3 regions of the Vibrio sp. A37 genome follow, and region 1 is predicted to be linked to each of the others. Evidence: predicted binding sites of a transcription regulator. Region 1 holds the regulator's gene; each other region holds the start of a gene.

Region 1 (4,256 bases):
TTGAACTACAAAACCAATTTCGAGGCAATGTTAATTTATTGCTTTTGCTCAAATGGTTAGATGAACAACAAGTCACTTTTAAAGAAGAGGATTGGCACAAGGTTGAGGAGTGCTTAGGCCGCTCAGAAACTCTGTTAAATAGTTATCGAGAGTTGCGTCGTAAATACAAGCAGCATTTACCAGACACCTTGTATAGAGAGTCACTGCAATTCGAATTACAACTAGAAAAGCAGCAACAATCCGATCTAGTCGAATGCATCAACACAATCCCTCTCGTAACCAATCAGGGCGCTCCGCTTACTTTGCGTTACTGCCGCCAGTTAGGGGGAGAACGTTTATATTCAGCGTTTTCTGCTCCAGCATCCAGATATACCTAAGCATAAAATATAACAGGGGAAGATGTGATTATACCGTGGCAAAAAATTGAGCCTGAAACACTGCGCAACCTCATCAGAGAGTTTGTATTGCGTGAAGGGACTGACTATGGTGAAAAAGAGATATCATTAGAAGATAAAATTGACCAAGTTAAGTCTCAACTCGAATCAAATGAAGCTTGTGTTGTCTTCTCAGAGCTGCATGAGACTGTAGATATACAGCTACGCAACACTTTTCAACATGATATTTCATAGCCCATTCACTTCCTGTTATAGTCAAGTGCAAACAGGTGAGTACGATTTAAGACAAGGTCCGTCATGTCAGCAAAACATCCGATAATAGCCGTCACTGGTTCCTCCGGTGCGGGAACAACTACGACTTCAGAAGCTTTCAGAAAAATGTTTAACATGATGAAAGTAAAGCCGGCTTGGGTTGAAGGGGACAGCTTTCATAAGTTTACTCGCCCAGAAATGGACGTCGAAATTAGGAAAGCCAGAGAACAAGGTCGTCACATCAGCTATTTTGGCCCTCAAGCCAATGATTTCCCCGCGTTAGAAGAATTCTTCAAGAAATTTGGTAATGAAGGTGTCGGAAAGGTTCGTCGATATCTGCACACCTTTGATGAAGCGGTTCCATACAATCAAATGCCAGGTACGTTTACGCCTTGGCAAGAGTTACCTGAAAACTCAGACGTACTTTTCTACGAAGGCTTACACGGTGGCGTCGTTGATGACGATGTCAATGTTGCCCAACACGTTGACCTACTTATTGGCATGGTCCCCATTGTAAACTTAGAATGGATTCAGAAATTTGTTCGTGATACTCGAGATAGAGGCCACTCCAGAGAAGCGGTCATGGACTCGATTGTTCGCTCAATGGATGACTATCTCAACTTCATTACACCACAATTTTCTCGAACTCATATCAATTTTCAGCGTGTCCCGACCGTCGATACTTCCAACCCACTCAACGCAAAGGGTATTCCTAGCCTAGACGAAAGCTTTGTGGTGATTCGCTTGCGTGGTATCAAGAACGTCGACTTTCCATACCTCCTAGCTATGATTGATGGTTCATTCATGTCTCGTCATAATACCCTTGTGGTACCTGGAGGTAAGATGAGTTTTGCCATGGAACTGATCGTCAGACCAATACTTCAACAACTGATCGAGACGGGCAAGATTGGTTAAAAATTAGACACCAGTCGTGTTTAGTTTTCATACCGTGATCCTATGCACACTTTTGCGCTTAAAATGGGGCCATCTACCCCATTAAAGTCAAGAAATCGAGCTCGAAAAAGGATACTATTTGAATGCGAGACACAAGATAGCTTGCAGCATAAGGAAAGAGTTCTTATCCTAATAAACCCATTGGGCTTAGCTAAAATACGGAAAGCAGCAAGCGTCCCCTGCAGAGGAAGTGAGATATTATGGTTCTAGGTAAACCTCAAACTGATCCAACGTTAGAATGGTTTCTTTCACATTGTCATATTCACAAGTACCCTTCAAAAAGCACGTTAATTCATGCGGGCGAGAAGGCGGAAACTTTATATTACATTGTTAAAGGTTCTGTAGCGGTTCTGATCAAAGACGAAGAAGGTAAGGAAATGATCCTTTCTTACCTAAATCAAGGCGATTTCATCGGTGAGCTCGGTCTATTTGAAGAGGATCAAGAGCGCACAGCATGGGTTAGAGCTAAGTCTCCTTGTGAGGTAGCAGAAATTTCGTTTAAGAAATTCCGCCAGCTAATCCAAGTTAACCCAGACATCCTGATGAGACTGTCTTCACAGATTGCAAGCCGTCTAAAAGTAACCAGTCAGAAAGTGGGCGATTTAGCCTTCCTAGACGTTACTGGACGTATTGCTCAAACGTTATTGAATCTTGCGAAACAACCAGACGCAATGACTCACCCTGACGGTATGCAAATCAAGATCACTCGCCAAGAGATCGGCCAAATAGTAGGTTGTTCTCGTGAAACGGTAGGTCGTATCTTGAAGATGCTCGAAGAGCAGAATCTAATTTCTGCACACGGTAAAACTATTGTGGTTTACGGTACTCGATAAGCATCGAACAACACCCTACGAAAAAACAGGCCACCTAAATCGGTGGCCGTTTTATTTCTGTCACTTTTTAGTGTGGTATTACTTTGAGTCCGTACTTTCAAAAATCTTATCTGCTGAAGCGGCAACAAAGCCTGGGTATAACTCACCACTTGCCATTGAGTAGCGTTTAGCAAATTCATAAAAGCCGCCCGGAATAGACTGAGCACCATCACTGAAGACTACATCGACTTTATCTGCCATTGTTGATGACTGCTCTAGCAACACTTCAGGGGAACCTTTCACTTCACCACCAGAGGTATTGATCCTAAAGCCAGCATCTCGCAAATAGTCATTGACGCCTTGCACCTCAGAAAATCGATTCAGTTGATTAACACTAACGGTAAAATGATTCGCACCATATCCATGCGCTGCGAGCCAAGCCGCATACTCACTTTCCTTAGCTAAAATCAGATAGTCTTGGTAACTGACTTGCCAAGGCCTTCCTGAATAAATGAAGTCATCAGCACCCACCACTTGTGAGGTCACTTGAGAAATCAGCGTTTTGACGATGCTTTGCACCTGAGGGGAAAATTTTTCAACTTCCAACTCACTAATGAACACTTTAGGCTGGGTCGAATCTGGATGCTCATAATGCTTAGCGACTAAGTGCTTACTTTCAAACACATAATCACCACACTCTTTGTAGCCAAGATCGATAAAGTGTTTTGCTAGCGCATCAAGACCAACCGGCGCTAAGTTAAATGTTCGCAAAGCAATGTGATCATTGATCAACGCTTCATCTTCTTGCAAAAGATCATGAACTTGATGGGCTGAAGGACACAACCTTTGGATGTAATCATTCCAGATTAACTGGAAAAATAATGCAGGCGTCATGACGTCTCCTTTTTACAATTTGATTCCTGGGCTTAGCGTATCTGGAAGCACTGTTGACTGCCCTTCCATTGAAGCCATAGGGTAAGCACAATAATCCGCTGCGTAGTACGCACTTGGCCTTAAATTACCCGACGCACCAGGTCCACCAAACGGAGCGTCACCACTTGCACCTGTCAGCTGCCTATTGCGATTCACGATACCCGCACGGATATGATCAACAAAATACTCCCACTCAGAATCTTTAGTAGACACTAAACCTGCGGACAAGCCATAGCGTGTGTCATTGGCTAGCTCTACCGCCTCTTGGAGCGTGCTGTATCTAACGACTTGGAGCAGCGGCCCAAAATACTCTTCATCAGGAAGTTCTTGAATAGCGCTTACATCAATAATTCCCGGTGTCACAAATGCAGCCTCACCCGCTTTCGCTTCGAGCAAACTTTGCCCTCCAAGAGATTGAAGGTTCTTTTGTGCATTCAAAATAAACTCAGCCGCTTGCATTGAGATCTGTGGCCCCATAAATGGTGCTGGCTCTGCAAACGGTTCACCCACTTGTATATTTTTTGTTGCTTCAACTAAACGAGACAGCAGCTGGTCACCTTTATCTCCTTTCGGAACGTAAAGACGCCTAGCGCAAGTACAACGTTGACCAGCACTAATAAATGCAGATTGGATAATGGTGTAAACCGTTGCATCAAGCTCACCAAACAGCTCGGATATCACCATTGGGTTATTGCCACCCATTTCCAATGCCAGCATTTTACCTGGTTGGCCTGCGAATTGGCGATGGAGGATGTGTCCCGTATTTGCGCTGCCCGTAAACAGCACACCGTCAATACCCCTTGCTTCGGCTAGAGCAATCCCTGTCTCTTTTGCACCCTGAACTAAGTTAATCACGCCATCGGGCAAACCAGCTTGTTGCCACAACTTCATAGCAAACTCACCAATCCAA
Region 2 (4,256 bases), on a different contig from region 1:
AGTGTGCTCGAACCACATTTCTCCATTGCAACTGTGAAAAGTGATTGATGGCTTTGTCTGGTCGCGTTGTATGCTTGAGCCACTGCTCTATTGAGAGTTTATCGTCGATTGCTCGCCAATAGAGCAATAATGACAGATATGCATTTGCAGTCCAGTCTACGTGATACGTGGATTGACTGAGCAACTCTTCGATTTTGCTAACAAACGCCTTTGCGGTATCAATCTCTCCTCGTCGTAGCGCTATTCTTGTGAGCATAGAGTAAGAATGTAAGTGTTTGCTCTCCATTTTGGGGCCAAGAGTGTCTATCCCACCAAACGCACATTGTTCGGCTTCCTCCAATCGATTCCAACTCCACAACGTTTGTGCCCTTATTCGAAGTAAGAACTCATGCAAAGGAATTTGATGCAATTGATGGTCTTCGATGAGTTTGAATGCGCTATCATGAATTTCAAAGGAAGCTTGCGCGTACCCTTGGGCAAACAGGATTTCGCTTTGTTGGAGAATGGCCCATAGTGCTTGGTGATAAATTTGATATTGACGTGCTAATTTCTCAGCTTGTTGCATCATTGGTAGGGCACGATCTAGATGGCCGATGACATGGTTAACTTCAGCTATCACGGAGGTTGCGACAATACGACTGTGAAAGCTTGTTTGATCTAGTTGACTGAGAGCTAGCTCTGCTAGTTGTAGGGCAGCTTCAGGTTCATTCTCGTTGATCGCAACTTGTGCCCTTAATGCATTGAATTCTGCCTGCAACTCTGTTGAAAGCTTAACACCCAGAGTGGCCATTTGAGCATCTGCTTTTTGTAGTAGTGCTCCAACCTTTTCGAACTGATGCTGACTTTGCGCTAGCCAAGCTTGTAATAAACATAGAGTAGGGTGGGTATAGAGAGAAATAGGATCTAAGCTGCTTATTGCTAACTCAACAGTATGAAGCTCCCCATTGTTAAACAGTTCCCAGCCTTGCTTGCTTAGAATTTCCGCCACTAGCTTATGGTCATTTGACTGCCTAGCATGCTTCAAAGCTTGAACGGGAGAACCTTGATTTAACCACGCTTGGGAAGCGCTAGTATGTAGTTCTTGTTCTCTGAGTGGCATTAACGCTCTTCTTTGATGAGAAAGAAATTCAGCAAACAAATTGTGAAACTTATACCAATTATTTTCTCCTTCAAGACGATGGACGAACATTCCTGAGCGGTGCAATGACTCAATAATATTGAGAGCGTCTTTTCTATTCGTCACTTCTTGCGCGAGTTCATCATTAAAGTGATCTAGGATCGCGCATTGCATTAGAAATATTTTGGTCTCTTCATCAAGAAGATTAAAAGCTTCTTCTGCCAAATAGTCCCACAAATGTTCGTGATTGAATGAGTGAATAGATTCAGCAGTTTGCTTGAGCGTTTTTTCTTGGTTTTGAGTTTGAAGAGCGATGAGCTGAAGCGCCGAAGGCCAGCCTTCTACATAACCGGTTAAATGCTCAGCTATCGTGCGGTCAACTTCACCAGCTTCCTTCTGATTTAGAAAGCGCATGGTTTCATTGGTATCAAACGCTAATTGCTCAGTACCAATTTCAATGACTTGTCCTCTAACTCTTAAATTAGCAATGCCTAGAGGAGGTAGAGTTCTGCTTGTTATCACCAACGTAATATTTTCAGGCAAGTGTTTCAGGAAAAAGCGCATCGATTCGCCAATTTCATCATGATTGATGAGATGAAAATCATCAATAGCGACATAACACTCTTCTTTGAATTCGATCAAACTTGACAGCACGTCACTAAAAAGCGCTGTGAGTGATGAGAATTGTCGCTTTTCAGCAACGGACAACGCTTTAATGCAGGTATTTTTGGTCGCGTTGTTTAGTGCTCGAAGAAAATAAGTGATAAAGCTATACGTGCCGTTATCACTATCGTCAACGCTATACCAACCGACATTAGGTTTGTCAGACAACCACGAAGATGCCGCCGTCGTTTTGCCATAACCAGCAGGAGAGATAAACAGTACCAGTTTGGAAAACTTGGCTTTGCGAAGACTTTCAACAATTTTGGATCGAACAATCGTATTGTGAGAAAAGTTGGGTCGGGTAAGTTTAGATGGAATCCACATATTGTATAACTATCCCTGTAAATAGAAGTACTACAAAGCTAACCAAAAAGCTTTGGTTTAACTTACGTACCGACAACATAGATTATTAGAAGACATATTGTAATTCCTCTACGCCTTTTGAATGTGATCTTTATCTCGTTTTGTTGGGTGTTTTTAAGCCTCATTGATTTTTGTCGTTTCAATATACTTCCAAGCATATGAAAGTTAATAATTTTAATTGCTGAGCAAATATTACATCTCCATTTCAGAAATTATCTGATGACTCAAAAGAGAGATAGGGAATAGTACCATGCTCTACGCCCTATCTCTCCACCTCATCTCGTCCTAGTTAGGATGAGGTAAATATTGTTTACCTATTCCACAATTGATACTTGTGTCATGTTGCGCGCCAAATCAGTGAGGGAAGAGGGTATGAAATCAAAGCAAGCAACCTCCTTTAATAAGGAACAATTTCAAGCAAGTGTTAAAAAGCATTTATATGCGACCTATGCAACAACAGTAGAAAAAGCGGATAAACACGCTTGGTTTTTAGCGGTAGGTAGAGCACTTGCTGAGTTAACAACTTGCGAATTACTTTGTACAGAGCAAGACGAAAAAATTCGAAATGCGAAAAGTGTCAACTATCTCTCTCTCGAATACTTGATAGGTCGATTAACGGGTAACAACTTAATTAGTATGGGCGTCTATCAACATGTCGCAGAGGCAATGGAAGAGCTGGGGCAGAACCTCTCAGATTTGTTAGAGGAGGAGCGTGATCCTTCACTCGGAAATGGAGGTTTGGGCCGCTTAGCCGCTTGCTTTATGGACTCCTTAGCAGCGCAAGAATTTCCAACCGTTGGCTATGGTTTACATTACGAGTATGGGTTGTTTAAACAATCATTCGACCACGGTCACCAAGTTGAAACGCCAGATGCTTGGCGCGGTGTAGAAGGGTATCCTTGGGAAATCGCTAGGCCCGATCTTGCACAAGAAATTGGATTTTACGGTTATGTAGAAACATACCAAGAAAACGGTCAAGAGAAACGTCGCTGGGTACCAGGTATGACCGTTAAAGCGATGCCTTGGGATATGCCTATTGTTGGTTATGAAAGTAATACGGTGTATCCATTGAGACTTTGGGAGTGTCAAGCTATCGCACCGTTTTCTCTAGAAAGTTTCAACAATGGTAACTATTTTGAGGCCCAGCACTCTCTCATTGATGCAGGTAACATCACTAAAGTTTTGTACCCCAATGACAACCATGAAAAAGGCAAAACACTTCGCTTGATGCAACAGTATTTCCACAGTGCTGCATCGATTCGCGATATTTTGCGCCGTCATGAGGAAGCAGGACACACATTAGCCTCTTTACCAAAATATGAAACAGTTCAACTCAATGATACTCATCCAACCATCTCAATTCCTGAGTTGATGCGCATTCTAATTGATGAAAAAGAGATGGAGTGGGATGAGGCATGGTCCATATGTTCAAAAACGTTCGCTTATACCAACCATACATTGCTACCAGAGGCCTTAGAGACATGGGATGAATCTTTGATTCAACGTTTATTGCCTCGTCATATGGAAATTATTTACCAAATTAACTACCTATTCTTGAAAGAAGTGCGAGCGAAATGGCCAGGTGATGTAGAAAAGCAGAGGAAATTATCCATTATTCAGGAAGGCTTCCACCGTATGGTTCGTATGGCCAATCTGTGTGTTGTGGGTTCCTATGCAGTAAATGGTGTAGCAGCAATGCACTCAGAGCTGGTTAAGCAAGATCTCTTCCCTGAGTTTAATGAGCTGTATCCGGGTAAATTACAAAATGTCACCAATGGAATTACTCCTAGGCGCTGGCTGAAATTCTGTAACCCAGGGTTGTCCCAGCTTATTACGGACAAAATTGGCAGCGAGTGGCCGACTCAGTTAAATCAACTTAAACAAATTGCCGCTTACGCCGATGACGCGAGCTTTCAAAAAGCGTTTATGGAAGTTAAGCACCAAAACAAGCAGCGCTTAGCCGATTGGGTTGAAGAAAATATGGGCATCAAGCTCGATACTCGGGCTATTTTTGACGTTCAAATTAAACGGCTGCACGAGTACAAACGTCAACACCTCAATGTGTTACATATTCTATCTATGTACCACCGCTTAGTGCATGATCCTGATTTTG
Region 3 (4,256 bases), on a different contig from region 1:
GTAAGCCAGAAATCGTCGGCATACGGGGATCGTCCCAACCTTCAACAAGATTTTCAGTGACGAGTTGATTCAGCTTACGCTTTGACATAACAGTATATTCAAGATTTAGACGACTAAATTCATACTGATGAGGTTGGCTTTCAATGGAAATATTTTCCAAAACCCAGTCGTATAAACGACGGTTATCTTGGAACTCTAAAGTACACAGCGAATGAGTAATGTTTTCGATAGCATCAGAAATACAATGAGTGAAGTCATACATCGGATAAATGCACCACTTATCACCTGTTTGATGATGATGAGCAAATCGAACACGATATAACACAGGATCACGCATCACCATAAAAGAGGAACTCATATCAATCTTCGCTCGAAGACACGCTTTACCTTCTTCAAATTCGCCAGCACGCATTTTCTCAAACAGAGCTAGGTTTTCTTCAACACTACGGTCACGGTAAGGGCTTGGTTTGCCAGGCTCCTTCAGCGTACCACGATATTCACGAATTTCTTCTGATGTAAGTTCATCAACATACGCTAGACCTTTGTTAATAAGTTCAACTGCGTAGCCGTACAACTTGTCAAAGTAGTTTGACGAATAGCAAACGTCACCAGCCCACTCAAACCCGAGCCAATGAACATCATTCTTAATCGACTCTACATATTCAACTTCTTCTTTTTCTGGGTTGGTATCATCAAAACGCAAGTTACATTGGCCCTGATAATCCTGAGCAATACCGAAATTTAAACATATGGATTTCGCATGCCCAATATGCAGGTAACCATTAGGTTCTGGCGGAAAGCGGGTATGCACGCTAGTATGTTTACCATTCGCTAAATCTTTATCGATTATTTGGCGAATGAAATTCGACGGACGAGCCTCAATTTCACTCATCTATTGCACCTCAATGTATTCAGTATTCTCAAAACCCTAATATCTCTAACTGAGATATCTATCTTCGCCAATGATCCACGATTCTAGGGCGTTACACAATACGATTCGGTGAATTAATAAAATAATTTGTACAAACTGACGGAAAGATGCTCAACAATCAATCAACAAACAAAAAAAGCCTCCAAATGGAGGCCTTGAGCAATCATATAAAAGGTATTATTTCGGAAGTTTCACATCCGACAGGTCGTCGCCTGCTCCAATTGCTTTCATCTCGCCAGCGATAATTTCAGCAAGTGGACCAAGAATGACTTGTAAGTTATTCTCACCTAGCTTAACGACACCTTTCGCTCCGAGCTTTTTCAGTACCACTTCGTCAGCGACTGAGCGATCTTTTAAGGTTAATCGTAGGCGTGTAATACAAGCATCGATTGAGGTTAAGTTTTCTCTTCCGCCAAGTGCTTTTAGATATTGGCGAGCAAGCTCACCTTCAGCGCCTTCTTCTCCATCCACTGGCATATCTTCTTCATCTTCCCGACCTGGCGTTTTGAGATCCCAGAAGCGAATTGCAAAGTAGAAGATAACAAAGTAAATAACACCAAATGCTAAGCCAACAAATATCAACTCTAGTGGTTTCGTTGCTAAGCCCCAGTTTAGAACAAAGTCAATTAAGCCCGCCGAGAAACCAAATCCGTCAAGAATACCGAGATAGTTGGTCACGACCAAAGACAAACCAGTCAAAATTGCATGTATAACATAAAGTCCTGGAGCTAGGAACATGAACATGAACTCTGTAGGCTCTGTAATACCAGTCACGAAAGCAGTTAGAGCAACTGATATAAATAGGCCAGCAACATGTGGACGTCTATGTTTTGGAGCCGCTAGATACATTGCTAATACCGCACCAGGCAAACCGAACATCATGATTGGGAAGAAGCCTGTCATGAACACACCAGCGCTCTTATCACCAGCGAAGAAGCGGTTTAAATCACCAGTTTTAACGATGTCTGTAACTTTCTCGACTACAGTTGTAATTTCTGGAGTCACTGCATTTGCAAAGTGGAAAGTATGCGCTTGTCCTACAACAAGTTGCTTAGCCACTGCTGGGTCGACACATAGCTGAGTCACATTGTGCAGTACGCCAATAGGAGCAGTGATGATTTCTTGGCATGTACCTTGGCCGAACCACATATAGGCGTTTAACACGTAGTGCAAACCAACTGGAATTAACGCACGGTTTAGTGCACCGTAAATAAACTCACCTATATAGCCAGCATGAACAATACCGTGTGCTGCGGAGTTCAAGCCATGCTGTATTGTTGGCCAAACAATGCCTGCAATCGCGCCAGCAATTAACGCAAATAAACCTGCCATAATTGGAACGAGTCGTTTGCCCGCAAAGAAAGCAAGCCATTCTGGTAGACGAGTCTTGTGAAAGGCATTATATGAGTGGCCCGCGATAACCCCGGCAATAATACCGCCGAAGAACGACATATCGATATCTTTATTTATTGATTTAGTTGTAGCGACAAGTACGAAATAAGCAACTGCTCCCGCTAATCCTGCTGCACCAGCACCATCCTTGGATAAACCAATCGCTATTCCGAGTCCAAATAATAATGGAAGGTTTGTAAATATCGCACTACCTGCATCTGCCATAAAAGCAATATTAAGCAAGTCAGGTTGTCCAAGACGCAATAGAAGCGCCGCAACTGGTAACGTTGCAATAGGTAACATTAACGCTTTACCTAATTTTTGCGCATACCCAAGAATATTCACCTCAAGTTCCCCCTATAGGATTTTCGAATATTTGGTCGAGACACTTTTTTCGATGCCTCAATTTAGTCCAAATAAGTGTATGGCAATAAATTCGTATCGCAAATTAAAACCCTCACATGTGTGACAAATATCACTAAGATTTGATCAATTTAGTTATTTCCACTGGATGAAAAATGAAACTTATTTTACAATACAAAATATCAATCCACATGTTGTTGTTAATTCAGGGATGGCCAAAAAACTAACGAAATGTTAATTAGACAACAACTAAACTGGTATCGATAATGCCTTAGAATTAATGGGTTGATCAGATAATTTATCAAATAAATTAACTTTTGCAAACGAACAAGTAATAAGGATTGGCTAGCAATGTACGCGCTGACAAACTGCAATATTTATACTGGCAGAGACGTTCTTAGAGAGCATGCTGTCATTATCGACAATGACCTAATTGCTGGCATCTGCGCTTTAACTGAAGTGCCAAGCAATATCCAAACCATCGATTTAGATGGCGCAAACTTAAGCCCTGGTTTTATTGACTTACAGCTAAATGGCTGTGGCGGAGTGATGTTCAACAATGATATTTCATTAGACACTCTACAAACCATGCATGAAGCCAACCTACGCTCAGGTTGTACAAGCTACCTACCTACTCTGATTACATCAAGCGATGAAGATATGCGAAAGGCCATCGATGTCACCAGAGAGTACCAAAGCAAATTTAAAAACCAATCGCTTGGGCTTCATCTAGAAGGACCTTATTTAAACCCAGAAAAAAAAGGTATTCACTGCATCGACTACATTCGTCAACCCGCGACTTCTATGGTGGATTACTTGTGTGAGAATGCTGACGTGATTAAGAAAGTTACGTTGGCACCCGAAAAAAATGATCACCGCCATATTGAACAACTAAAGAAAGCAGGCGTCGTGGTTTCAATTGGCCACACCAACGCGACGTATGTTCAAGCAAGAGAAGGGTTTGAGTCTGGAATTACTTTCGCAACTCACCTATTTAATGCGATGACTTCCATCGCAGGTCGCGAGCCGGGAGTGGTTGGAGCTATTTATGACACGCCTGAAGTGTATGCTGGTGTTATTGCTGATGGATTTCATGTAGATTACGCCAATATTAGAATTGCGCATAGCCTGAAAGCGGATAAGCTAGTATTAGTGACCGATGCCACAGCACCAGCAGGCGCTGAAATTGATCACTTTATTTTTGCCGGTAAGAAAGTATATTACCGAGATGGCATGTGCATCGATGAAAGTGGCACACTAGGTGGCTCAGCACTAACAATGATAGAAGCTGTACAAAATACTGTTGAGCATGTTGGGATCGCTTTGGACGAAGCGCTTAGAATGGCCACGTTATACCCTGCTACCGCAATTGGGGTTCAAGATAAACTTGGACGAATCAAAGCGGGCATGGTAGCTAACTTAACGGCATTTGATAGCAACTTTAAAATCCAAGCGGCAATAGTTAATGGGATATACGAGCAAATTTAATAATGAATGGCGGACAAATTGGTAATGTAGACTTAGTAAAGCAACTGAATAGCGCGGCTGTTTATCGACTCATCGATCAACA

Evidence for each region. Region 1 encodes CRP, which controls carbon source genes, mostly activating them, when cyclic AMP is high. Its sites were predicted from a motif close to TGTGANNNNNNTCACA; they were not measured.
Region 2: the regulator CRP is predicted to act here: its motif matches at 2,227-2,242, upstream of malT (HTH-type transcriptional regulator MalT).
Region 3: the regulator CRP is predicted to act here: its motif matches at 2,788-2,803, upstream of nagE (N-acetylglucosamine-specific PTS transporter subunit IIBC).

Annotation. Positions count from the first base shown of each region.
Region 1 covers NZ_JBLNLI010000005.1:160,725-164,980, forward strand. The annotation lists gene ACM2FC_RS10860 (TIGR02444 family protein) at 1-377, shown strand, start outside; gene ACM2FC_RS10865 (YheU family protein) at 402-629, shown strand; gene ACM2FC_RS10870 (phosphoribulokinase) at 693-1,562, shown strand; gene crp (cAMP-activated global transcriptional regulator CRP) at 1,802-2,434, shown strand; gene ACM2FC_RS10880 (DUF1338 domain-containing protein) at 2,513-3,307, opposite strand; gene astD (succinylglutamate-semialdehyde dehydrogenase) at 3,320-4,256, opposite strand, start outside.
Region 2 covers NZ_JBLNLI010000001.1:253,405-257,660, reverse strand. The annotation lists gene malT (HTH-type transcriptional regulator MalT) at 1-2,104, opposite strand, end outside; gene ACM2FC_RS01105 (glycogen/starch/alpha-glucan phosphorylase) at 2,516-4,256, shown strand, end outside.
Region 3 covers NZ_JBLNLI010000003.1:131,173-135,428, reverse strand. The annotation lists gene glnS (glutamine--tRNA ligase) at 1-892, opposite strand, end outside; gene nagE (N-acetylglucosamine-specific PTS transporter subunit IIBC) at 1,109-2,668, opposite strand; gene nagA (N-acetylglucosamine-6-phosphate deacetylase) at 3,038-4,174, shown strand; gene nagC (DNA-binding transcriptional regulator NagC) at 4,177-4,256, shown strand, end outside.